3 regions of the Bacillus cereus group sp. N8 genome follow, and region 2 is predicted to be linked to each of the others. Evidence: riboswitches for the same ligand, from Rfam matches in the RefSeq annotation. Region 2 holds a riboswitch; each other region holds the start of a gene.

Region 1 (8,341 bases), on a different contig from region 2:
TCACGATATACATGATACTTAGTGTAGCTAGTAAATCTGGTAGTTTAATTCGGATAACGAGTAGTGCATTTAATAATCCAACTAATAACCCGCACAGAATAGGAACAAGGAGTGTGACTAATAGTTCTTGTCGATATAAAACGAGACAAGAAGCGGCGGCAATTGTTGCTAAACTAGCGGTAGAGCCGACTGATAAATCAAACCCATCTACAATTAATGTAAAGGTAACGCCGATTGCTAGTAATGTCACAATGGAAATAGATCGTAAAATATCACTAATATTGTTGTATGTTAAAAAAGAATCATTGACGATAGAGAAAAAAATTGTAACACCTATAATAATAGCAACTGTACTAAATTGATAAAAAAGATGAGTAGGTAAATATAGTTTCTTAGTTTTAGTTTTATGAACGAGATTCAATGGAAAAGCTCCCTTCAGATAAATGTAAAAGCTGTTCAGGAGATAGGTCATTCGGCAAGTACTCACCTACAAATTCTCCGTTTGCCAGTATAAGAATGCGATCAGCGATATGTAGTGCTTCATCTTGTTCTCCTGTGAAATAAATTACGGAACTCCCGTTTTCTGTAATGTTGCGAATGAATTGAAAAATATCTTGTTTCGCAGCTATGTCTACACCTTTAGTTGGCTCGTCCAAAAGAAATAGATTAGGTTTGAATCCATTCCATTTTGCAATTGAGACTTTTTGTTGATTTCCACCGCTAAGTGAATGAATAAAGGCTTTTGGGTCATTGGGTGAAATGCTGAAAGAAGAAATTGCCGTAGTAGCATTATTTAATTCGGTTTGTTTTCGTCTCCAACCTGATTGGTGTAAATTAGTGTGACTTATAATATCTTCCGAAAGAAATACACCTTGTTTTCTTCTTTCTTCTGGTACAAGTGCGATTTTCGCTTTAATCGCATCTCGCGGTGTTTTAATTGTTATGTTGTGATCATCTATTTCTGCGTGATAAGTATGACGAGCACCAAATAAAGTTTCAGCAAGTGTTGTTTTTCCACTTCCAATTAATCCGTATATCACAACAGTTTCTCCTTTTCGTATTGTAAGAGAAAGGGGAGAATGATCTTCGTGTAATTGAAGCTCTTGTACTTTAAATATTTCCTCGCTCCCGATTTTTGGTGCTGTATTAATAGGGAGTGTAAGTTGTTTTCCAGTCATTGCTTCAACAATTTGTTGATCTGTAATCGTTGTAATGGCTTGAGAAAGGGCAACTTTACCGTTATGTAGTACAGTTACATCATCCGCGAAATTTCGAATCTCTGATAAACGATGAGAAACTAGGAGGATGCCAATTCCTTTTGATGTTAAGTCTTTTAATAGTTTCCCAAAGGATTCAACTTCTTTTGGTCCAAGAGAAGAAGTAGGCTCATCTAATAAAAGATAATTTGTATTGTTAGATAGGGCTCTTGCGATAAGAAGTAATTGTTTTTCATGTAATGAGCAGTTTGAAACATCTTCTGAAACATTTAAATCTACTTGTACAATTTGCAAATGTTGTTTAGCGAGTGCAACTAATTTTGACCTTGAAAATAGTACTTTATTTTGCATTGCTAAATGATCAATTAGTACATTTTCTAATACAGATAATCCGGGAATAAGTCCGTGATCTACTTCTTGTGTTACGAAAGAAATACCGTGCTTTTTTGCATCGCGTGGTGAAGTGAAGGAAACAGACTGATTATCAATTTTTATATCGCCAGCAACTGGTTGAATTTCACCAGTTGCTATTTTTAGTAAAGTACTTTTTCCCGCACCATTCATTCCTAGTAAAGCGTGCACTTTTCCTTTTTGAATATGAATAGAAACATCTTCTAAAACAGGTGTAGCTACATGATAAGAATGTGTAATGTTTTGAAGAGAGAATGTCATCATTTTTTCTCCTTCTCTAATTTTTTCATCCAAGGAGAATATGCATCTTTTGAGTCTCCCCAACCGTTTATATGTTTTGATAATTGATCCATTGTTATATTTTCTTTTGGTAAACTACTTTTCTTTACTAAATAAGGTTCTAGTGAATAAATATCTGGCGTTTGTTCACCGGCAATTTTTTTGTATAAGAATCGCACTTGAACTTTACCTACTTCAGCTGGATCAGTTGCAGCTGTAGCAGCCCAAGGTGAGTTTTCTTTTTGCATGAGTTGTAAATCTTCATTACTTAAGTCAATGCCATATACTTTTATATCTGTACGACCAGCTTGTTCAAGTGCTTTAACAGCTCCTTTAGCGAACTCATCCCATGAAGCGAAAATAGCTTGTAAATCTCCTTTTTTCGGATATTTTTTTAGTAAGGCTTCTACTTGTGTTTGTGTATCAAGCGGTGTGTTATTACTTGCAGTACCGAATCGCGCAATTTCTTTTATATTTGGATAACGTTTATAAAAGGCATCAATGATAACATTGCGACGTTCCATTGGAGCAAATCCGCCAACCCATACGACTGCGATATTTCCTTGTCCATTCAAATCTTCCGCTAACGTTTTTAATGATTTCCATGCAAGACTATAGTCATCTTGATCAATAATTGTCACACCTGGCAAGCGTAGATCGTTATCAAACGCAACTACGGGAATATTCGCCTGTAATGCTTTTTCTACTCCAGGTTTTAGTGCTTCAGAGCGGCCGTGATCAATTAAAATACCATCCACTTTTGAATTAATAGCAGTATCTAAATTTGCCGCCATTTTTGCTAAATCGTTATCAGAGTTGTAGACTTGTACACTGCCGCCAAATAGCTCGACTTGTTTTTTGACGCCCTCAATATATTGAGAGGAAAAAGTTCCGATGGACATTTGCATAATTAATGCGATTTTTAATGGCTTCTTCATTTGGCTTGGAACTTCTGTTTGTAAGTGGTTTTCTACCGTTGTAGTCGCCTTTTTCACAGTTTCTTGCTTTTGTGAAGAGATAGCATCTTGTTCATTTGTACACGCTGTTAATGTAAATAAGAGAAAAATAAGTACGATGGAACATAATTTTTTCATGAAAAAATCCCTCCTAAACTAAGAAGAGAGAGGAGGGAGTGAAAATAAAAAACGTCTTTTCATATAGAAAAGACGTCTTATCATATTACTCTTATCTTTCAACACAATGTGTTGTAAGAATTAGCACCGTGCCCATAAATGGGTCGGTTGCCGGGCTTCGTAGGGCTCATCCCTCCACCTGCTCTTGATAAGACATCGAATATTTAACTATTTTGAATTATTTCACAAATAAATGGTGTTGTCAAACAGTATTTATAAAAAAAATCCCTCAGGAAGAGGGATTTTAATGTGGTAAGAAAACTAATTGATAAGCGAACAAGATTCCGAATAAATACACAAGTGGGTGAACAGCACGGAATTGTCCTTTTGCCATTTTCATAAGTGGGTATGAAATAAATCCAAGTGCAATACCTGTTGAAATACTTGATGTAAGTGGCATGCTTAAGATTACTAAAAATGCTGGGAATGCTTCATCGAACGTATCCCAATCGATGTGGCGAACTGAACCCATCATAAGACTACCAACGATAATTAATGATGGTGCTGTAATAGCTGAAACGCCAGAAACAGCGCTCACTAACGGCCCGAAGAATGCTGCTAATGCAAACAGAACAGCTACTGTAACAGTTGTTAAACCAGTACGGCCACCAGCTGCAACACCAGCAGATGATTCAATGTAAGCTGTTGATGGTGTTGTTCCGAACATAGCTCCAATTGTTGCTGAGAATGAGTCAGATAGAAGAGCTCGTCCTGCTTTTGGAAGCTTTCCGTCTTTCATAAATCCGCCTTGTTGTGCTACACCAAGTAATGTTCCTGTTGTATCAAATAGTGTAACGAGGAAGAATGAGAACACAACGCCGTATAATCCGTAGTTAATTACATCAGATACAGCAGTAATTGGATTTGAAACGATAATTCCTTCTGGTAATCCAGGCATTGATGTAACGCCATTTGAGAACGTTAATTGCCCTGTGAAATAAGCGATAATACCAGTTAGTAACATTCCGATAAACAGTGCCCCGTTTATATTTAAAGACATAAGGATAATTGTAATTCCAAGGCCAGCTAATGCTAGTAGAACTGGGGCAGAGTGAAGATCGCCAAGCCCAACTAAGTTGGCATCATTTTTTGTAACAATTCCTGTTAAGCGCAAACCGATAAAAGCAATAAAAAGACCAATACCAGCAGTAAGTGCATGTTTTAAGTTTTCAGGAATTACTTCCATTAATTTCGTACGGAAAGATGTGAATGATAACAAAATTAAAATCATACCTGCTACGAATACAGCAGAGAATGCAATTGCGAAAGTCATGCCTTCATGAGCTTTTACAACAGAGTAAGAGAAGTAAGCATTTAATCCCATACCTGGTGCAATTGCGATTGGTAAGTTTGTAAAGATTGCCATAAATAATGTTCCGACAACAGCGGCGATAATAGTAGCTGTAAATGCTTGTTCAAATGGAACGCCTGCATCCCCAAGGATGACAGGGTTTACGACAATGATATATGCCATTGTTAAAAAGGTAATAATACCTGCCATAATTTCAGTTTTAATAGAAGTTTTATGTTTTGAAAGGTTAAACATATAAACATCCTTTCTTTTTACGAATAATTTTCACAACAGTTATATATAATATTCGTTTTTTATCTATTTTGCAATAGTTTTGCATAAAAACTTTAGAACAATTCATATTTTATGTCTTAAATTCGAATATTAACCTTATCAATGAGTGTGAATTGCGGTTTTTTAATGTGTAAGTAGTTTTTATCATTGTGCACATTATAAGGGAAAAGGAGTTGAAGAAAGTTATGCCGCAGCAAAAAAACTTTTTAACAATGCCAGCGCAACATCAAAATAAACAGCCTGGTATTGAATCGTTAATGAATCCTCTTCCAAAGTTTGAAGATCCAAATTATAAAGGAAGTGAAAAGTTAAAAGGAAAGAATGTGTTAATTACGGGGGGAGATAGCGGGATTGGACGAGCTGTGTCCATCGCCTTTGCAAAAGAGGGAGCAAATATTGCGATTGCTTATTTAGATGAGGATGAGGATGCAAATGAGACGAAAAAACTTGTTGGAAAAGAAGGTGTGAAATGTGTATTACTGCCGGGGGATTTGAGTAGTGAACAACATTGTAAAGATATTGTGGAAGAGACCGTCCGGCAGCTGGGCAGTTTAAATGTTCTTGTGAATAACGTCGCACAGCAATATCCGCAACAAGGACTAGAGTATATTACAGCAGAACAGCTAGAAACGACATTCCGTATTAATATTTTCTCTTATTTTCATGTTGCAAAAGCAGCGCTATCCCATTTAAAGCAGGGGGATGTAATTATAAATACAGCATCTATCGTTGCGTATGAAGGAAATGAAACATTGATTGATTATTCTGCAACGAAAGGAGCAATTGTCGCGTTTACAAGGTCGCTATCTCAGTCCCTTGTACAAAAAGGAATTCGTGTAAATGGTGTTGCACCAGGTCCAATTTGGACACCGCTTATTCCATCAAGTTTTGATGAGAAAAAAGTATCACAGTTCGGGAGCAATGTTCCTATGCAAAGGCCTGGTCAGCCGTATGAATTAGCGCCTGCGTATGTATATTTGGCGTCTAATGATTCGGCATATGTAACAGGGCAGATGATACATGTAAATGGGGGCGTTATTGTAAATGGATAGTTTTCATTTATAAGAGCAAAGTAAAGCTAATTGCATTTATCCCGCTATTCGTGGGCAGTAAGACTCCACCTCAAAATTTGGCTGGAGCAAAGAAGTTAGATGGGAGACCTGCTGCCCGTAAACGCCCGATTGGTGCGGGCTGATACTCAGTTGGGGGATGAACAGAACCCCCAACTGAGTAAAGTTTCACTTTATTATGATGTTAGTGCTAGGGAGGATTTAGATGAAGAAAGTATGGTTAATCATAATCCTATTTTTCTGCCTACCAGCTAGCGTTTTTGCTAATACAGATCATTTAATATTAGTTAACCTTAAAACGAATCAGCTGTCTTTTTTTGAAGAGGGAAACTATACGAGAACATTTCCGATAACGACAGGAAGAGATAGCACCCCGACGCCTGAAGGTAATTTTTGTATTATAACTAAGTATAAAAATAAAGAATACCATCGAAAAAAAATACCAGGGGGTGCGCCGAATAATCCTCTCGGTACGAGGTGGCTCGGTCTAGATAAAAAGGAATATGCGATTCATGGAACAAATCGGGAATGGACGATTGGGAGCAGGGAGTCGAATGGTTGTATTCGCATGCATGACCGGGACATACAATGGTTATATGAACGGGTACAATTACAGACGAAAGTAATTATTTCTCGTTTTTATACGAGTCCTGAATATGAGGCGTATAAGCTTGGTTATCGTGTTGTGAGTTGGAATGGTCGTAAAGTAGAAGAAGAACAAATTGGAACACTTACGCTAGTAGACCGTGTAAATATATATTGGCAAGAACCAAATGGGCAATTGACGAAAGTAAAAACGGTATTGCCAAATGAAAAATATGTAGTGTACTCCAAACGAAAAGATGGAATATATTACATAGGAAGTAATTTGTATATTGTTGATGAAACGGGAGAAAAAATTCGTTATGAGCAATTACCTTATTCGATCTTAAGTAATATATATAAAAGAAAATATGATGTTCCGTAATAGCTACCGTGTATAGGCGGTAGCTTATTTGTGATGAAGTGAAACTTAATGGGGGAATTGCTATTCTTTGCTGATTATAAACTTATACTAATTGGGATCCATGTAAATAGCGGGATAAAAAAATTGAAACAGCAACTATTATGTTTTGCTGAATATAATACAGTACAGATTGGGGGGCGGTCACATTATGAAAAGTGAATTTGCATTTAAAATTTTCTTAATCACGACTTGTTTATTTATCGTGTATTTATATGCGTTACTCGTCTTCTCCTTTTATGTTCCATATATTGATTTAATATTGTTCGTTGGATTTATTTGGGCATTTGTTAAAGCAAGGGAAGGGGAGAAGAGTGTATATCGACGCATTACTTTATGCGGGACGGTCCTTCTCGTTATTTTGTACTTTTTTATGATGCATGATTTTTGGAGGGGAATGTAAAAAAGCATACGACTAATCGTATGCTTTTACGTTTAATATTTCGGTTTAAATGTATGACAACAAGTTTCTACACTTGTTGTTACAGAACTTTCAAGCGTCTCGTTTGTTAAAGCTGCGCTTGTATACGAATCATTTGTATTCTGACCAGCCTCTTGTGCATCCGGTTGAACAACGATTGCACTTGCTTGACAAAAGTTACCTTGTCCCCAAAATGAGCAATTGGAAACAGAGCATTTTACTTCTGGCATAAAACCCCCTCCTTATACATTAGTGTGGGATTTTACGTCCATTTCATGTATAGAAGGAGTTTCCTTTTCTCGTTATTTTTTCGTTTGCTCAAGCCATTCTTTTAATTTGTCTTTCGGTTGTTCCCCGCTAATACGGCTTACTTCTTTGCCATCTTTAAAGTGAATGATTGTTGGAGTTCCTTTAATTTTATATTCATCCCAAGGAGCATCTAGTTTCTCAATGTTCATAACTTTCATATCAACGTTCAAGTCTTTAGCCATTGGTACTACGATAGGAGATAGCTTTTGACAATGAACGCAAGATGTTTGATAAAAGTATACTGTTTCTTCTTTTTTCTCTTTTAAATTCTTTTGGAGATCTGAAAGAGAGATTTTATTTGTATAGTAGTCAGGGCCATTTGCCTTACTATCAGTAGCATTATCAATTTTCTGGCTAGTAGCGTTTTTTTCTTCCATTTGTGTTACAGCGAAAATTGCTGCGAACAAGGCGATAATAATACCACCAAATATAAGCATTTTTTTCATTCTTTCATCTCCTTATTTGTTTTTGATTACGATGAAGCTACAAACAGCGATTGTGATAAAGCCGATAAGTGCTAAAAACGGGATTGTCACAAAGCCAAACCAGTTTATGTATTCTCCCGTACAAGGTACGCGTCCGCAAGCTGCTCCAGCAGCTGAAAATGCTGCGACTTTTTGAATTGCATAGTGATATAAAGAAATACAAGCACCAATACTTGCAATTGGTAAGGAATAACTTGCAATGCGATAATCTTTTTTTACTACAGCAATGCCGAGCCATAAAACGAATGGATACATAAAGATACGTTGATACCAACAAAGTACACAAGGCTCAAATTTCATGATTTCGGAAAAGTATAGGCTACCAAGTGTAGCAATAAAAGAAGCTCCCCATGCAGCAAATAAAGCATACTCTTGCTTTTTTTCTCGTCCCATATTTTATACCTCTCTTATAATAGTTACATACTAAA
Region 2 (8,341 bases):
TGGTCAATTATTGCCGTGTTATATTTTACGCCAAGACCGATACAAATAACAAATGTTATTAAGAGTATTTTATACATACCGAATCAAGCGGCGACAGTACACCTTTGGTTTATGTATGCCATTATTCCTTTGTATATTCTTTCTCCTCTTTTAAAGAAAATGGTAGATGCTTTAAGTAAAGAGCTTATAAAGTACATGTTAATTCTTTGGTTTATAGTAAGTTCGCTATTGCCAACAATTGCAGTACTAGTTCCAAATAAATTAAAACCAATATTCACGTTGTATCCTAATTTTGATATGAACTTTTTAGGTGGATATATAGGGTATTTCCTCTTAGGTTATTATTTAATGACGTATGAGAAGAAGGTATCAAAAAGGTTGTTACTATCCATAATTGTTATAGATACACTTCTAATTATATTGGGTACTTGGTATGAAACGGTTAAAATCGGAGAGTACTCTGAGGATTTCAAGGCGTATGTTAGAGTATTCGAAGTAATACTTTCAGGTTCAATCTTCTTATTAGTAAAAGAATATTTTAGGAATTACTCAATGAAGCCATTTATGTTTAAGGGAATACAAGTTTTATCTGCTTTTTCATTTGGTGTGTATTTAATGCATAATTTAGTAGTTGTATATATTGGGAATAAATTAAATCTTTGGCCAGCACAATCAATTTGGATGTTACTGGCTGCTTTCATAATAATTACGGCTATAACAATGATAGCAATTATAATTTTTGCAAGTATGAAAATCACATGTTATCCATTAACAGGAATGAGCTTTAAGGAAGCTTCTCGTACATGTAATATTCAATTTTTATGGAAAAATTGGACTCAATCAAAAGATAGTAAAAATGATAATGTATCAATGTAAATAATTAGTAAGGTTGTTATAGATATAATATGAATTCTTAAAAATAGGGCATAAATAGATGGTAAATATACTATGATATAGTCGAAAAAAATCCTTTTGAATTTTCAAAAGGATTTTTTTCGTTGTACAAACTCTTTTGTGCTAAGTATTTCAGCATATATATTATTCAAACTCGCCAAAATTGTATTATGAATATAAACAGCTGGTATAGTAGCATTCTTAAATGAAAGATCTTTTGTAGCACAAGCATCGTGTATTAGGGTACAGTGAAAGCCAAAATCAAAAGCAGCCCTTACCGTAGCATCAATACACATATGGGTCATCATCCCGCATATTACGACGTGCTCAATTCCTGAATGTTGTAATCGTTCTAGAAGATTAGTTTCTCGGAAGCTATTTGGATAATGTTTAAGGATAACGGTTTCCTCTCTAAGTGGACGGACATTTTCGTGAATATGGACACCTTCTGTATTGGGTAGGAAAAAAGTAGCGTTATCTTTTATAGCTACATGCTGGATATGAAAAATAGGTTCGTTTCTTATTCTAAAATGTTGCAGTAGCTGATTAGCATATTCACTTGCTTCTACTGGATTACGTAATTCCATCTTTCCATTTGGAAAATAGTCATTTTGAATATCGACGAGCAAAAGGGCTGTTTTCATATATTCATCTTCCTCCGAGTTTCATATTCAAATAATGTTATTCAATTCATAGAGAGGATTCTCCTTTTAAAAAATATGAGTGAGGAGAATTTAACATAACATTGTATTGTGAATTTTTATTTAAAAATTTTAATAGAGAAATAATTAATATTTTTCCGAAAAATGTATTGACTCTTATTATTCTGAGTTCTATAATGAGAATTAATTAAATGATAATTAAATCGATACACTCTTATCCAGAGAGGTGGAGGGACTGGCCCTACGATACCTCAGCAACGGATTTTTTAATACCGTGCTAATTCCAGCAAGCTTAAAGTAAGCTTGGAAGATGAGAAGATGTGAACGAGTACATATAAGTGCTCTCCTTCTTATCTTTTACAAGTGATAAGAAGGGGAGCACTTTTTATTTTACCTCGAAAGCTCTACTTTAAGTTTTACAGCATATAGGAGGGAAGAAAATGATTTCTTTTAACAATGTAAGTAAAGTATATGAATCAGGTGGGCAATCTGTTCATGCAGTGGAGGATGTAACGCTATCAGTTGAAAAGGGCGAAATTTTTGGCATTATCGGATTTAGTGGTGCTGGAAAGAGTACGTTATTACGTCTAGTAAACATGCTAGAGAGACCAACTGCGGGAACGATTTCAATAGATGATAAAGATATTACATCATTATCGACGAAAGAATTACGGAAATTAAGACAAAGAATTGGGATGATTTTTCAAAGTTTTAATTTATTTAATTCAAGAACAGTGTTTGGAAATATTGCATATCCATTAAAGTTAGCGAAATTGCCAAAGAATGAAATAAAAGAAAGAGTAACTGAATTACTAAAATTTGTTGGTTTAGAAGATAAAGCAAACTATTATCCAGAGCAGTTATCAGGCGGACAAAAACAGCGCGTTGGGATTGCAAGAGCACTGGCGACATCACCGGATATTCTCATATGTGATGAGGCAACATCAGCTTTAGATCCAGAAACAACGACAGAAATTCTGAACTTATTAAAGAAAGTAAATCGAGAATATAATTTAACGATTCTACTTATTACACATGAAATGCACGTAGTGAAAGAAATTTGTCACCGTGTAGCTGTAATGGAGAAGGGGAAAGTTATTGAAGAAGGAAAACTATTTGACGTTTTCACACAACCAAAAACAAAAACAACTCAAAACTTTGTACGTTCTGTTATTAATGATCACTTACCAGACAGTGTTCTAGCGAAAATTCAAAATGGTGGACAAATTTATCGCTTAACATTTACTGGTGAGGAGACAGGGCAGCCAGTACTATCTTATATCGCGAAGAACTATAGCGTCGATGTAAATGTATTGTACGGAAATATTATTGAACTTCAAAATGTGCTATTTGGAAATCTTCTTGTAGAATTGCAAGGTGAACAGAAGGAAATTCAAAAAGCGTTACAACATCTAAGACTGCAAGTGCAGCTGAAGGAGGTAGAAGCTCATGCGAGTTGATTGGAGTATATTTTGGCCCCGCATATTAGATGCGACGGGGGATACCCTCTTAATGGTAATTGTAACTCTTATATTTGCTACAATTCTTGGTATACCTCTAGGTTTACTATTATATGTAACAAGGAAAGGAAACTTTTTAGAAAATAAATGGGTCTTTTCTATTCTTAATATCATAATTAATACAATTCGTCCGGTTCCATTCATTATCTTTTTAGTAGCTTTAAGCCCACTAACAAGAAGTGTTATCGGAACGACGATTGGAACAGCAGCAGCAATCTTCCCAATGACGTTAGTTGCATCAATTGGTATTGCTAGAATGGTTGAAACAAATCTTGTTTCTGTTCCGAAAGGGGTAATTGAAGCAGCGCAAGCAATGGGAGCTTCACCAATTAGAATTGTTTTTGAAATTCTTGTGCCAGAAGCGTTAGCGCCATTAATCTTAGGTGTTACGTTTATGACAGTTGGTTTAATTGAATTTTCTGCAGTTGCTGGGCTTGTCGGTGGTGGCGGTCTTGGTGACTTAGCAATGACATATGGTTATCAACGTTTTGATACGTCAGTTATGTTCGTAACGGTTGTTTTACTTATTATTCTCGTACAAATAGCTCAAAATTTAGGAAACTACTTTGCAAAAGTCTTTTTACGCAGATCATAAAAAGGAAGAGGGGAAAAGAAAATGAAGAAAATTTTAGCATTTGCATTATCAGCAATCGTAGGAATTACAGCTTTAAGCGGCTGCTCAGGTGGAGATACAGGTGCAGGAGCGAAAGAGAAGGTAGTTCGCGTCGGTGTAACTGGAACAGATGGAGACGCTTGGGAAATTTTGAAGAAAAAAGCTGAAAAAGAAGGGATTAAAATTAAACTAGTTGAGTTCTCTGATTACACAACGCCAAATAAGGCGTTAGCTGATGGAGATATTGAACTAAACTCATTCCAGCATATCGCTTTCTTAGAGCAATTTAAAAAGGAGCATAAGTTAGATATTACAGCTGTCGGTACAACGCAAATTGCACCAATGGGTTTATACTCTGAACAATATAAGAAAGCAAATGAAATCCCAGATGGTTCAGAAATTGCTATTCCAAATGATCCAACGAACCAAGCGCGCGCATTAAAACTTCTTGATGCAGCTGGATTATTAAAGCTTAAGAAAGACTTTGGATTATTTGGAGATCCAAGTGGTATTGCTGAAAATCCGAAGAAGTTAAAAATTACACCGGTTATCGCACAGCAAACACCTCGTGTATTAAAAGATGTAGCAGCTTCAGTTATTAATAACGGTGTTGCTGGTCAAGCTGGATTAGATCCAGCGAAGGATCCAATCTTCTTAGAAGATCCGAAAAATGAAAATGCGAAGCCATATATTAATATTTTCGCAGCTCGTACGAAAGATAAAGATGATCCAACACTGAAAAAAGTAATTGAACTATATCATTCAAAAGAAGTAACAGATGCAATTAAGAAAGAAACAAATGATGGTTCAATTTCAGTAGATTTTTCACTTGATGAGCTTGAAAAAATCGTAAAATAATTATTGAGTTTAACGACTAACAGTAGGAACCCCTCCGCTGTTAGCTCGTTCAACATATAATCTACTTAACAAACAAAACCCTAATTCTGTACCTTCCAATTTTGTATAACATAGAATCCAATGTTTGTTAAGTAGAGTGATGGACCGGGAGTTTTCCTGGTCTTTTTTTATTACTGAAAGCAGCTAGCGAATAGTAAGGTAATCCAAATTATAATAGGATAAGAAAGTAAGCTGAAAATGAGTGTAATTACGAATTGCTTTTTATGAATTAATTGTCTTTTGGATGAAAAAAAGAAAATAGAAAAGATAACAATGAAAACTGAGGATATTACGCCAGGATTATAGGAGCGATAAATCAAAAACAAAATAATATGTTGCACAGCGTTAAAGAAAATGGCTCCTTGTATAAAAATAATCCAATATATAGAAGACAAGAAGTTTAGTTGATATAGAAAGATGATAAGTACGACGAAGATTGTTAATATGGAAATGGCAATGAAAAATTGTTGGCTAGTTATAAGATGAATTGAAAATTGATTAGCAAGATATTGTGGCATTTGGAAAGCTTCTTCAAGGTTATGAATGAAAAATAATAATGGAATGATCCAAAGCGTAATAGTGGAATGTTTTTTCATCAACTTATATCACTCCAATAAAGTATAGAAAGCCTAAAAAAGGCCCTCTATACAGAGATGATTATTCAATTATGATACTTTTTAAATTATCTTCATGATGGTCTCGTTCTTTCGGATAAGCAGCTAGCTCCTCTTGCAAAATACTTAGCATTTGTTTAGCTGATTGCTGGATTGGAGTAGGTAGCTCTTCTAATATACGCATACCGACTCTTACTTTTGTCCGAATTACTTTTCGTAGTAATTCCTCATGCATGCACCACACCTCCAAATCGAATGTTTAGTACATCCTCTTCAAACTTGGCTCCTTGAATAGAAAGGTGTGTTAATGTTTTTGGTAATGTGATGTTCCGTTTAACAGAGCCGGCTCGAATAATAAGCTCATCACCTTTTTGATTTAATGAAAGTTCACTTTTGTTTGAGAAGGGAATGGACAGAACGAAAATATACTCATCGCCATCTTTTTTCACATATTGTGTGCGACCATTGAATTTCACTTCAGTAGGAGAAGGATCGGATTTAAATAAAGCATTGCCTACACGCTCTAACATAGGTAAACCAACAACTTCTTGTTCAAACATGGGAGCTTCGTAAATAGGAAGTGGCTGAAAACTATCTTGAATTAATGTTTTATATTTCTTTTGCGTATCTTTCCATGCTTGAAAATAAGGATCGGTGACAGTGTTAGGGATGACACGGTTAATCATGATGGCATCTACGTTATAATCGTATAAATTTAAATAAGTAAAACTACGCTGAGCTTCTTTAATGACCATTTTTTCAGGATTTACAACGATGCGGATACTTGTTATTTCTCGGTTCGATAAAATATCTCTCATTTCTCCAAGCTGTTCAAGTGTATTTGTTAATTCGTCCATAATATCATCGGTTGGAAGGGGGACACCAAGAAGTGGTTGAGCTACAGGACGAACGACTTTTAAAACTTTTCTTTTAATAGGAAATAATTTTTCCATCCACCAACCGAGCATGTCAGGAAAACTAAGCATTGCTAATGTTTCTCCTGTTGGAGCGCAATCAATGATGATAACGTCGTATGTGTTTTTTTTATAATAATCGAGTACTCGAAGTAAGCTAATTAAATCTTCCATACCAGGAAACATCGTTAATTCTTCTGTCGTAATATCATCAGCTGCTTTGGAAGTGAAGAGCAGTGTAATGTATTTCTGTAACTTTCCCCAGCCTTTTTCCATTTCATAAATCGTATTAATCTCTTGTGCCCATAAATTTTCTCGAATTTCTAATGGTTCAGAAGATAGTTTTATGCCAAATGAATCTCCTAAACTATGAGCAGGATCTGTACTCATTACTAATGTTTTTAATCCTTTTTTTGCGCTTTGGAGTGCTGTTGCTGCTGAAATGCTAGTTTTTCCTACGCCGCCTTTACCTGTATACAAAATAATTCTCATCATTCTATCCCCTTTGTTTCGAGTTTCGAATATTACGAGTGTCGAAGTATTTAATTGAATAAAAACCCAGCTAGGGTTTTATTCAATCGGAATGTTTTTCATTTTAGGTGTAGAAACCTTTTCTTCTGTTTTTTGCTGTGACGTAGCGATGTGATTCATGATCTTTTGGAATATTTGTAGTAAGAAAGCTGTTTCTTCTTCTGACAAAGCTTCTGTCACTAGGTTAAAGTAATGGGCCGCATTTTGTTTCACTTCTTGAACGAGCATTAAGCCGTTTTCTGTTAAACGAATTAATACAATACGTCGATCGTTTTCATCACGGTATCGTTCAATATACCCCTTTTTTACAAGACGATTTACAACGCCTGTCGTTGTACTCATTGGTATATCAAGAAGTTCAGCGATTTTTGTCATTGTAATATCTGTGTTTCGCTCCATCCAAAGTAAACAAAATACTTCTGTTTTAGAAAGTGTTAAATCTAGACTGACCCATTCTTCAGGATAGAAAAGTTTCTTGGCGTTATCTAGCAGTAAGTCTAAAAAATGTTCATATTGCAACAATTATTTCCACTCCCGTATATTTCGAGGTTCGTAATATTTGTTTTTATTTTATGTGGAATTGAAATAAATGTCAATAATTTTAACTGTTTTTTCGGATTAGACAGAAAACTATCTTTAAAATAATATTTTTTTATGATAGATTTATAAATAGCAAAATAGAATTTACATAAAAATCCATCATGATAAATATATTTATCTATAATGGGTGTACAGCCAACGAGGGGGAGAACGATGAGAAGACGAAATACGCAAGCGTTCACGTTTTTAGCATGGACTTCATTTGTTTGCGCGCTTTCAGGTATGCTAATTGGGATTTATACGTTAGATGAAACGCTTAGTGTAAAAGGATACTATTTAATTGGAACATTATTTTTAACGATGTCTTGTTTTGTATTACAAAAAACAATTCGTGATAATGAAGAGGATAACGAGAGATTTCCGAAAAATAAACCGTTAGATAAAGAGTAAATCGTAAAGAAAGGCATTTGCCTTTCTTTTTTTATGTAAAAATACCGTAAGTACCGTGTGTTGACTTGCTTGAAGTACTGAAAATTTGGTATCATCAATAGTATTGTAGATTGAACGATATATTATGGAGGTGGCCTAGCCGTGTCAAGAATTTCCGTTGAGAATGTAAAGCACGTAGCACATTTAGCACGTCTTGCAATTACTGATCAAGAAGCAGAAAAATTTCAAAAACAACTAGATGCAATTGTTACATTTGCAGAACAGTTAAATGAATTAGATACAACTGATGTAAAACCAACAACTCACGTATTAACTATGAAAAATGTTATGCGTGAAGATGTACCAGAAAAAGGTTTACCAGTAGAAGAAGTATTAAAAAATGCACCGGATCACAAAGATAATCAAATCCGTGTTCCAGCAGTATTAGAATAGAGGAGGGAATTTCGATGTCATTATTTGATCATTCGGTATCAGAGTTACATAAGAAGTTAAACAACAAAGAAATTTCCGTTACGGATTTAGTAGAAGAATCTTACAAACGTATTGCGGATGTTGAAGATAACGTAAAAGCTTTTCTTACATTAGATGAAGAAAATGCACGCGCGAAAGCGAAAGAATTAGATGCAAAGATTGGTGCTGAAGATAATGGTTTATTATTCGGTATGCCAATCGGTGTAAAAGATAACATTGTAACTAACGGTCTTCG
Region 3 (8,341 bases), on a different contig from region 2:
CACAAGAACCACCGAAACTCATGTTTTTTCCTCCTTTTGGTTTGAAAACTAATAGGGAGTTGATTTTTTTAACTGGTTCGTATTATACAGTATGTGTATCTCCCATTTTTGAGCATGTCTTCATAAAAATTAGTAAAAGCACTCTATTGAGAGTGCTTTAAAATGGGTACCAGAAACTTTGGAATACATTCAGCTTTAAGTAAACTGCAATAACCAAAATGATAATACCAACAAAAAGTGTGATGTAATCCTCCTTTTGTGCGTCCTTTGCATAGTACCACGTTCGTTTATCCTTTTTTCCAAAACCTCTTAAATCCATTGCATTTGAAACAGTATCAATCCTTTCTAATGAATGAATAATAAGTGGCCAAAAAATTAAAACACGGTTTTTCATACGAATCCACAAGCTCGCTTCTCCTTTTTCAAAAGGTACGCCTCTTGCTTCCTGTGCGTGTCTAATGATTATATATTCAGATTGAATGCTTGGTATATAACGCAGTGCAATATTTATTGCATATGTAATTTTATAAGGAACAGCAAATTTATTTAAGCTGCTTACAAATTCACTTGGATGAGTTGTATAAATAAAGAGAAGTGTAAATGGTAATAACGTAAAATATTTCAATGAAAGTGTAGCTGCATAAAATAAAGTTTCATATGTAATTGTTGCATAACCTATATAAAAAAAAGAGGTATACGATCCCGTTAATTCCGATCCATGGGTGGGCGTAATAAAAAGAATCATAACGGAATTTAATAAACTAAATGTAAATATAACGCTGAAAATAACTATTATTTTACGCAATTGAATTTTTGCAATTAAGAGGCCGATACATCCAACAATAAATAAAATTAGCAATATACGAAAATCAAAAAATAAAAAAGTAAGTGTCATACAAAATATAAATATAGATAATTTAATTGCACCATCCATACGATAAAAATACGTATTATGCATATTCCTCCCTCCTATTAGCCTCAATATAGAGTTTCACAAATGTTTCTGGAGTTGGAATTCCGCTTAATTTAGCTAGTTTTATTAATGAAATCTCTCGTAGATTAGCTCTTTGTAACATTCCTTGATCCCCTAAAACAGCAGATACAGTATTGTCCGCAATAATTTTCCCTTCATGCAGAACTACCGCTCGATCTGCATATTCTAAAGCAAGATTCATATCGTGTGTGATAATAATAAAGGATATGCCCCTTCCAGCCAATTTTCTAATAAACGACATAAACTGTTTGTAATGGTAATAATCTTGTCCAGCTGTCGGCTCATCTAATACAATAATTTTTGGGTTTGTTATAAGTACAGATGCAATAGTAACCCTCTTTTTTTGTCCATAGCTTAATGCCTGAATTGGCCAGTTACGAAATGGATATAATCCACAAATTCTTAAAGCTTTTTCGACTCTTGTCTCAATCTCATCTTTAGAAACCTTTTTTAATTTTAATGAATATGAAACCTCTTCTAAAACAGTAGGCTGTGTAATCATTTGATTTGGATTTTGCATAACGTAAGAAATAACTTCCCCGCGTTTACGAATAGACCAAGAATTTATATTTTCTCCATCGAATGTTATTCTCCCATTCTTTGTTTTATTTATTCCTATAAGAGTATGAGCTAATGTCGATTTCCCTGCTCCATTATGACCCAATAACGCTACTATTTCTCCCTCTCCTATTGAAAGGTTGATATCTTCTAAGGCTGTATGTTTGTTATTGTACGTAAATGATAAATTTTCTATCTTGCATAAAGCTTTTTTAATATATTTGTTTTTTGATGAAACTTGCTTCTGCATCCAGTTCTTTAATAGGCTATGAACGCCTGCATTACGAAGATTTTCAATTGGAAATACCCTAACATTATTACTGTCAAAATTTAATTTCTTTAGCGCCTCTATATAAATAGGTTCTCTTAGTCCGATATTTGGTAATATATTAGAATTTAAAATACTATCCGGTGAACCAATGGCAATAACTTCCCCCTCGTCTATTAAAATAATTTTATCTAAATCAAGGTTTAAAATTTCTTCTATTCGATGTTCAATAATTACAATTGTTTTATTATATTTCTCATGTATATTTTTAATGAGTTCTATTGTATTCAAACTACATGCAGGATCCAAATTAGCTAACGGTTCATCAAATAATAATATATCTGCATTTGTCGTTAGCAGACCTGCAAGAGAGACTGTCTGTTTTTGACCTCCTGATAATTCATGTGGACTTTGTGTATGAAAGTCCTGCATGCTTACCTTGTTTAAAGAATCCGTAACAATCTTTCTCATTTCTATTTGATTTACACAATCGTTTTCTAATGCAAATGCTACATCCTCTTCGACAGTAAGACCTATAAATTGTGAATCTTGATCTTGTAATATTGTCCCTACGTGTTTACTCTGCTCAAAAACACTACCTTTTCTCGGGTCCTTTCCAGCTATTAAAATGTTACCGGTACTTATCCCTTCGTAAGAAAATGGGATTAGCCCATTTATACAATGCGCTAATGTTGACTTACCTGAACCACTTCGTCCAGCGATAAGTACCTTTTCCCCAGGATATATTTGAAATGTAATATTTTTTAAAGTAGGCTGCGTGGCATGCCTATATTGAAAGGTAAATTGTTCAAAAGAAATAATTGGTTGCATGTATTCATCCCTACTTTTCAATTTTTAAATGTGTATGTTTCTTATTTGATTTCGCTAAGCCGATCGTGATTGGTAAGCCAAGAACTAAAAATACGATAACGTCTGCAATTGTTGCGCCTAGTACTTGTATAACTATTTTGTCAAACGGTTCTCCCATCACAATAATATCGAATGCCCCAGCAAATATAATAGCAATGACAATACCAATTAACCCTGCAATTGCAAAATAAGAAATATCACGGTTATTATACGTTCCATGTTTTACACTAAAACCAACTCTTTTTTGTATGAGTCCCATTGCAAAACCAATAATACCTGAACTAATAACCCATCCCCACCAAATACCCCAACCAGCGATCGTATCTGTAACGGTATGACCGATGAGTCCTATTAAAAGTCCTGCTACCGGGCCAAATAACGCTCCAAAAACTGTTAAAATAGCCAATGCGGGTTTAATAAATGTATTCGGTGCGATAGAAAATCCCCAAAGCCCTAATACCCCGTATAAAGCTGCTCCAATTCCAATAGCTACTACTAGCTTTGTCGTTAATTTGTTCATTACAATTCCCCTCTCGTATTATTCAACTTTTAATACTCTATATTTCTTTTGAAAATAAATTATGCATCGACACTTCCTTTCTATACAACAAAAAATGACCTCTTAAATAAGAGGTCATTTTCTTTCACGTACAAGAATCCCCTTATCTTTCAAAAGACACATAATGTCCTCTGCGGAATTAGCACCTTCCTATGTAATTACATAGGGGTTGCTGAGGCTTCATAGGGCCGTTCCCTCTACCTCTCTGGATAAGTATTAATTTATAATTCGTATTATGGCACTAAGAAAGATAAATTTCAACACTTTTCTAATTATTTTTATTTTTTATTAAATAGTGCATTTAAATCATTGTATTCTTATCGGAATTATGAAATAATAAATTCAAAATTGTTACAGGGGGGAATGTATGATGAAAGTAATTGGTTTAATTGGTGGGTTAAGCTGGGAATCTACATCACTATACTATAAACATATTAATACTCTAACAATCTCTCAATACGATCAAAATGCGAAGCTAGTTTTATATAGTATGGATTTTGGAGAAGTAACTACTTTATTACAAAACCATCAATATGAAGAAGTGAAAAACGAATTAGTCACAGTTGCTAAAAAGGTTGAAAAGTCCGGGGCGGAATGTTTACTAATGTGTTCAAATACGGTCCATTTATTTGCTGAGGAAGTAGAACAAGCAATATCAATCCCACTTCTTCATATCGGTGATGTAAGTGCTAAAGAAATGGTAGAACAGAATATAAAACGTATCGGACTATTAGGAACAAAACAAACGATGGAACAAGATTTCTATACATCACGACTAGCAAAATATAACATTGAGACAATTATCCCAAATGACGAAGAAAGAACTTTTATCCATCACGTCATATTAAACGAATTAAGTAGAGGCATTATTTCAGAAACTTCAAGAGAGAAACTAATACAAATTACCAATTCATTAATTCAAAACGGTGCGGAAGGTATATTACTAGGCTGTACTGAAATACCATTGCTTATTTCCCAAAATGACCTTACTGTTCCTGTTTTTGATACTGCTTTTTTACATGCAAATACTGCTGTACAATTTGCTGGATAATAATATAAAAGCATAAAGGTGGATCCTCTATGCTTTTATATTGTCCGAACTATTTATTTAAAAGAGCATCAATAACTGCAATGGCTCTTTTGGAACCACCACACTCTAAAAAACTTTCATTCAGTTTTCGAATGCCATGTCTATACTTTTTATTTGAAAGAACGTCTGTTACCGCCTCTTTTAAAGTTTGCACATTAACATGCTCTTTCAATAATCTATGTGCTGCCTCAAGCTCAGTTAATCTTTGCGCTATCATAGGTTGATCTTTATCATGCGGTATTATCACAAATGGGACATTGTAATAAATTGCATCGTGCACACTATTCATTCCACCATGTGTAATAAAAACATCTGCTTCACTTAATATTTCTGATTGAGGTACGTAAGGGGCTATAATAAAGTTGTCTGGCGCTTGCTTAATTTTTGAAATATCATTTCTATCACCGATCGCCATTACTACAATCCCTTCGAAATTTGAAAAAGCATCAATACAAGTATTAAAAAATGGTTCGAGCCCTTCAAGAAGTGTTCCCATTGAAATATAAATAACTTTCTTTTTTGAAAGCAATTCAAGTGGAAACTTTGCATTTGTTTTGCGCTTTATAATACTCGGTCCAATAAAAACATTGTTTTCTCCGAACGAATCGCTATTAGGCTGAAAATAACGACTTGTATACACGAGACTAATATCTCCCTTATTATGCATAAATTGAAGATTATTTTTGGGCTTTACTCCAAATTCATGTTCCATTTGATACAGTAACTTTTCAGAGAGTTCATCGGGTTGGAATTGTATTTCTGCATTTGGATGAAAAGGCAAGGTTTCCAATAATTCTGGTGGAATTAAAAATATAGGAGAGGAAACTATGCCTGGAACTTGTAAATATTCCTTTACTAACTCTCCGGCACCAAATATATCATAAACTACGAAATCAAAATTTATGCTTTTACATAATTCTTTCGTAATTTCTAATATATATAAAGAAGTTTGAACATGTACATGAAAGAAAGATTTTAATCCATATGAAGTTTCATTATCAATAGAAATCTCCTTTAATAAATCCGGATGAGTATGTACAATAGCCCCCAAAACTTCAAGCCTTTCCTTAAAGTTTTCCGTTGTAATATAGTGTACGTTATCTCCTCTTTCAGTAAAGGCCTTTACTAAACTTAATGTAGGATTTACATGTCCCTCTGCAGGAAAATTAATTATTAAAATATTCAACACGTATTTCTCACTCCTTACAATTCAATGTTCTTATTAATCGTACTGTTATTATTACAAGCAATCTTCCTCTAATAGTCCCAATATGCTTACTACTTTAGGTTGATAAATAATTATCAGTCATCGGAAAAGGCATCTACATAAGTAGATGCCTAACTGTGATAAGGAGTGTTCTCTGAGGTTAGGATAAGCTTTTCTGCTTGTCCTATGCTATCAATATATGAATTATTTTATAAAACGTGAATAGTTAATAGAATTATTTTAACCATTTTATTTGATCAAATGGATAATATACCATTTTCACTTTACCTATTACATGTGACTCATCGATAAGTCCAAGTGTATTCCTACTATCTTTACTATGATTTCGATTATCACCTAATACAAATAATTTATGCGAGGGAACTTTCATTTCTCTAAAGTTTGAAAAATGATTTGATACTTGTGACATATCTAACTGTATATACAACTCATCTCGCTTTTTACCGTTAATATATACCACATCGTTTCTTAATTGTATGTTATCCCCTGGTAATCCAATAATTCGTTTCACGTAGTATGTAGGCTCGTCTTCTTTTTTTATTATTACAACATCACCATGATGAAAAGAAGAAAAATAAGCACTAGCCTTATTAACTAGTATGCGATTATTTTCATTCAAAGTAGGTTGCATCGAAATTCCTTCTACCACACAAAATAAAAATGACTTATTAATAATAATAATTCCTATTATAATTAAAATATACCTACATATTTTTCTCCAATCTTTTAGAATCAATTGCTTCATATATACCTCATTTCTAATCTATTCGTATGTAAAAACGTCTCTAGTTCATATAAATGCCAGAGACGTTTCGTATATTTTAATTCTCCTTAGAGTCATCTATTTTTGGTACTTCGCCAGTTAATCGCTTATTTTTTAAATCAAAATAAGCATCTAAAACTTCTTTTCCAATATCAGAGTTAATACCAGACTTATCATTTATAACCCATGGTACTACAACGGAAAATGCTACTTCTGGATCATCATATGGCGCATATCCTGCTAATGTTAAATTATAGCATTCTCTACGATTGCCTTTCTCATTTCTCCCAATATCACTTTCTCCACCGTATACAGTCTGTGCAGTTCCTGTTTTTCCAGCTGGTTTATAGGGTGCTTTTTGGAACGCCCTTACTCCCGTTCCATCCCCTTCTTGGAATACTTTCCTAAAGCCTTCTTTTACTTGATTGATATATTCTTCTTTCATATCAATTCTATTTAAAACAACGGGTTCTATTGATTGTACTACTTTACCGACCTCATCTTTTTGAACGGTTTGTTCCCTAATTTCTTGAAGAATTTGTGGTTTCATACGATACCCGCCATTTGCAATAGTTGAAATATATTGTGCAAGCTGAAGTGGTGTATACGTATCATACTGACCAATAGAAAAGTCTAATAAGAAACCTGGCTGATTATCTTTTCTCCCAATTTGCCCCGCTGTTTCATTCGGTAAATCAATACCTGTTGGAACACCTAAACCAAATTGTCTGAAATAATATCTCATCTTATCAAAGTATTCTTGTTTAATATCTAGTGAACTGTTCTTTACATAATCCACACCAGCAATTTTTAATGCTGTGTTAAACATATAAACGTTAGAGGAAACTTGTAAAGCTCTTAGGTCATCTATATCTCCAAAATCTTTCCATGACTTTTTCTCCTTAGTTCCTTTAAACTTCATAGGTGCATCATAAAAATGTGTTCCCGGTGTTATAGCTTTTGTTTCAAATCCGGTTAATACTGTAGCACCTTTAACAGTTGATCCAAGCTCGTATGAACTTGTCAGCGTACCTAAAGCGTAATCTTCTACTTCCATTTTCCCATCTTTTTCTACAAGTCTTTTCCCAGCCATCGATAATACTTGGCCGTTTTTCGGATTCATCATTACAACGAAAGCACGGTCTAACATTGATTCTGAACCTTTATATGCCTTTAATATTTTTTCTATACTCTCTTCTACTTTTTTCTGTAATTCCATATCAATTGTTAACGTTAAATTCTTGCCGCTTTTCCCTTCAGAAACTGTCTCCGTTCTAATTGTATTACCTTGTTTATCAGCAATACTTCTTACTTTTTCTTTCGTGCCATGAAGTACATCTTCGTATTGCTGTTCGATGTAACTTTTCCCGACCCGGTCATTCCGGCTATACTCCCGCACTAAATAATAATCTAATCGTTCACGTGGTAATCCCTCATCAGCATTCGAAACATTTCCAAGGACTGAACGGAATAAGCCATCATTTACATAGAGCCGTTCCCAATCAACTGATGCGTCAACCCCAGGGAGATTTGCTAAATTTTCGCTAACCACAGCATATTCCTTTTCACTAACATCTTTTTTTATAATTTGAGGTACCATTTGATAACCTGAAGTCATTTTACTTTTAATAGCTAACACTTCTATGTCTTTTGCTGTTAATTCTTGAAGATTTTTTTCTGTAACTCGCTTTCTTTTTAACTCTTCTATTTTTTTGTCTAACTCTTTTCCGTTAATATCCTTTACTCTAAACTTATCTATTTCTTTTTTAGATACTAAATCTTGAGTAAGTTTTGGATTTAACTGCATCCAAAAATCTTTCTTATCCGTCTCGGTTAACTTATCTATATCTTCTTGCGGCATTTCAATTATTTCTGCAAGTTGTCTTGCAGTTTTTAGCATTTCTTCCGATTTTACACCTTTCACCTTTGTATATGTAATCGTACGTAAAGACTTATTGTCCACCACTGAATTCCCTTCACGGTCATAAATTTTGCCGCGTGGTACTGTAAG

What was found. Region 2 has a riboswitch for S-adenosylmethionine ahead of JDS80_RS13810 (methionine ABC transporter ATP-binding protein). Riboswitches for the same ligand answer to the same signal wherever they lie in the genome.
Positions count from the first base shown of each region.
Region 1: linked by a shared signal. The riboswitch ahead of JDS80_RS22525 (sugar ABC transporter substrate-binding protein) and the one ahead of JDS80_RS13810 (methionine ABC transporter ATP-binding protein) in region 2 are both predicted to bind S-adenosylmethionine.
Region 3: linked by a shared signal. The riboswitch ahead of JDS80_RS23240 (ECF-type riboflavin transporter substrate-binding protein) and the one ahead of JDS80_RS13810 (methionine ABC transporter ATP-binding protein) in region 2 are both predicted to bind S-adenosylmethionine.

Region 1 is NZ_JAEHBK010000020.1:28,782-37,122, forward strand. Features, by position in the region: gene JDS80_RS22515 (ABC transporter permease) at 1-421, opposite strand, end outside; gene JDS80_RS22520 (sugar ABC transporter ATP-binding protein) at 405-1,892, opposite strand; gene JDS80_RS22525 (sugar ABC transporter substrate-binding protein) at 1,889-3,001, opposite strand; SAM riboswitch class I at 3,090-3,195, opposite strand; gene JDS80_RS22530 (NCS2 family permease) at 3,285-4,586, opposite strand; gene JDS80_RS22535 (SDR family oxidoreductase) at 4,811-5,677, shown strand; gene JDS80_RS22540 (L,D-transpeptidase) at 5,901-6,662, shown strand; gene JDS80_RS22545 (hypothetical protein) at 6,850-7,101, shown strand; gene JDS80_RS22550 (DUF1540 domain-containing protein) at 7,134-7,349, opposite strand; gene JDS80_RS22555 (thioredoxin family protein) at 7,422-7,874, opposite strand; gene JDS80_RS22560 (disulfide formation protein C) at 7,887-8,306, opposite strand.
Region 2 is NZ_JAEHBK010000007.1:202,496-210,836, reverse strand. Features, by position in the region: gene JDS80_RS13820 (acyltransferase) at 1-876, shown strand, start outside; gene JDS80_RS13815 (cysteine hydrolase family protein) at 981-1,538, opposite strand; SAM riboswitch class I at 1,768-1,873, shown strand; gene JDS80_RS13810 (methionine ABC transporter ATP-binding protein) at 1,997-3,016, shown strand; gene JDS80_RS13805 (methionine ABC transporter permease) at 3,006-3,671, shown strand; gene JDS80_RS13800 (MetQ/NlpA family ABC transporter substrate-binding protein) at 3,693-4,547, shown strand; gene JDS80_RS13795 (HXXEE domain-containing protein) at 4,718-5,185, opposite strand; gene JDS80_RS13790 (DUF3926 domain-containing protein) at 5,244-5,435, opposite strand; gene JDS80_RS13785 (ArsA family ATPase) at 5,428-6,609, opposite strand; gene JDS80_RS13780 (MarR family winged helix-turn-helix transcriptional regulator) at 6,685-7,167, opposite strand; gene JDS80_RS13775 (YiaA/YiaB family inner membrane protein) at 7,399-7,635, shown strand; gene gatC (Asp-tRNA(Asn)/Glu-tRNA(Gln) amidotransferase subunit GatC) at 7,777-8,067, shown strand; gene gatA (Asp-tRNA(Asn)/Glu-tRNA(Gln) amidotransferase subunit GatA) at 8,082-8,341, shown strand, end outside.
Region 3 is NZ_JAEHBK010000022.1:28,538-36,878, reverse strand. Features, by position in the region: gene JDS80_RS23255 (YjcZ family sporulation protein) at 1-22, opposite strand, end outside; gene JDS80_RS23250 (energy-coupling factor transporter transmembrane component T family protein) at 158-958, opposite strand; gene JDS80_RS23245 (ABC transporter ATP-binding protein) at 951-2,651, opposite strand; gene JDS80_RS23240 (ECF-type riboflavin transporter substrate-binding protein) at 2,662-3,210, opposite strand; SAM riboswitch class I at 3,350-3,465, opposite strand; gene JDS80_RS23235 (aspartate/glutamate racemase family protein) at 3,617-4,300, shown strand; gene JDS80_RS23230 (macrolide family glycosyltransferase) at 4,350-5,528, opposite strand; gene lepB (signal peptidase I) at 5,782-6,312, opposite strand; gene JDS80_RS23220 (peptidoglycan D,D-transpeptidase FtsI family protein) at 6,389-8,341, opposite strand, start outside.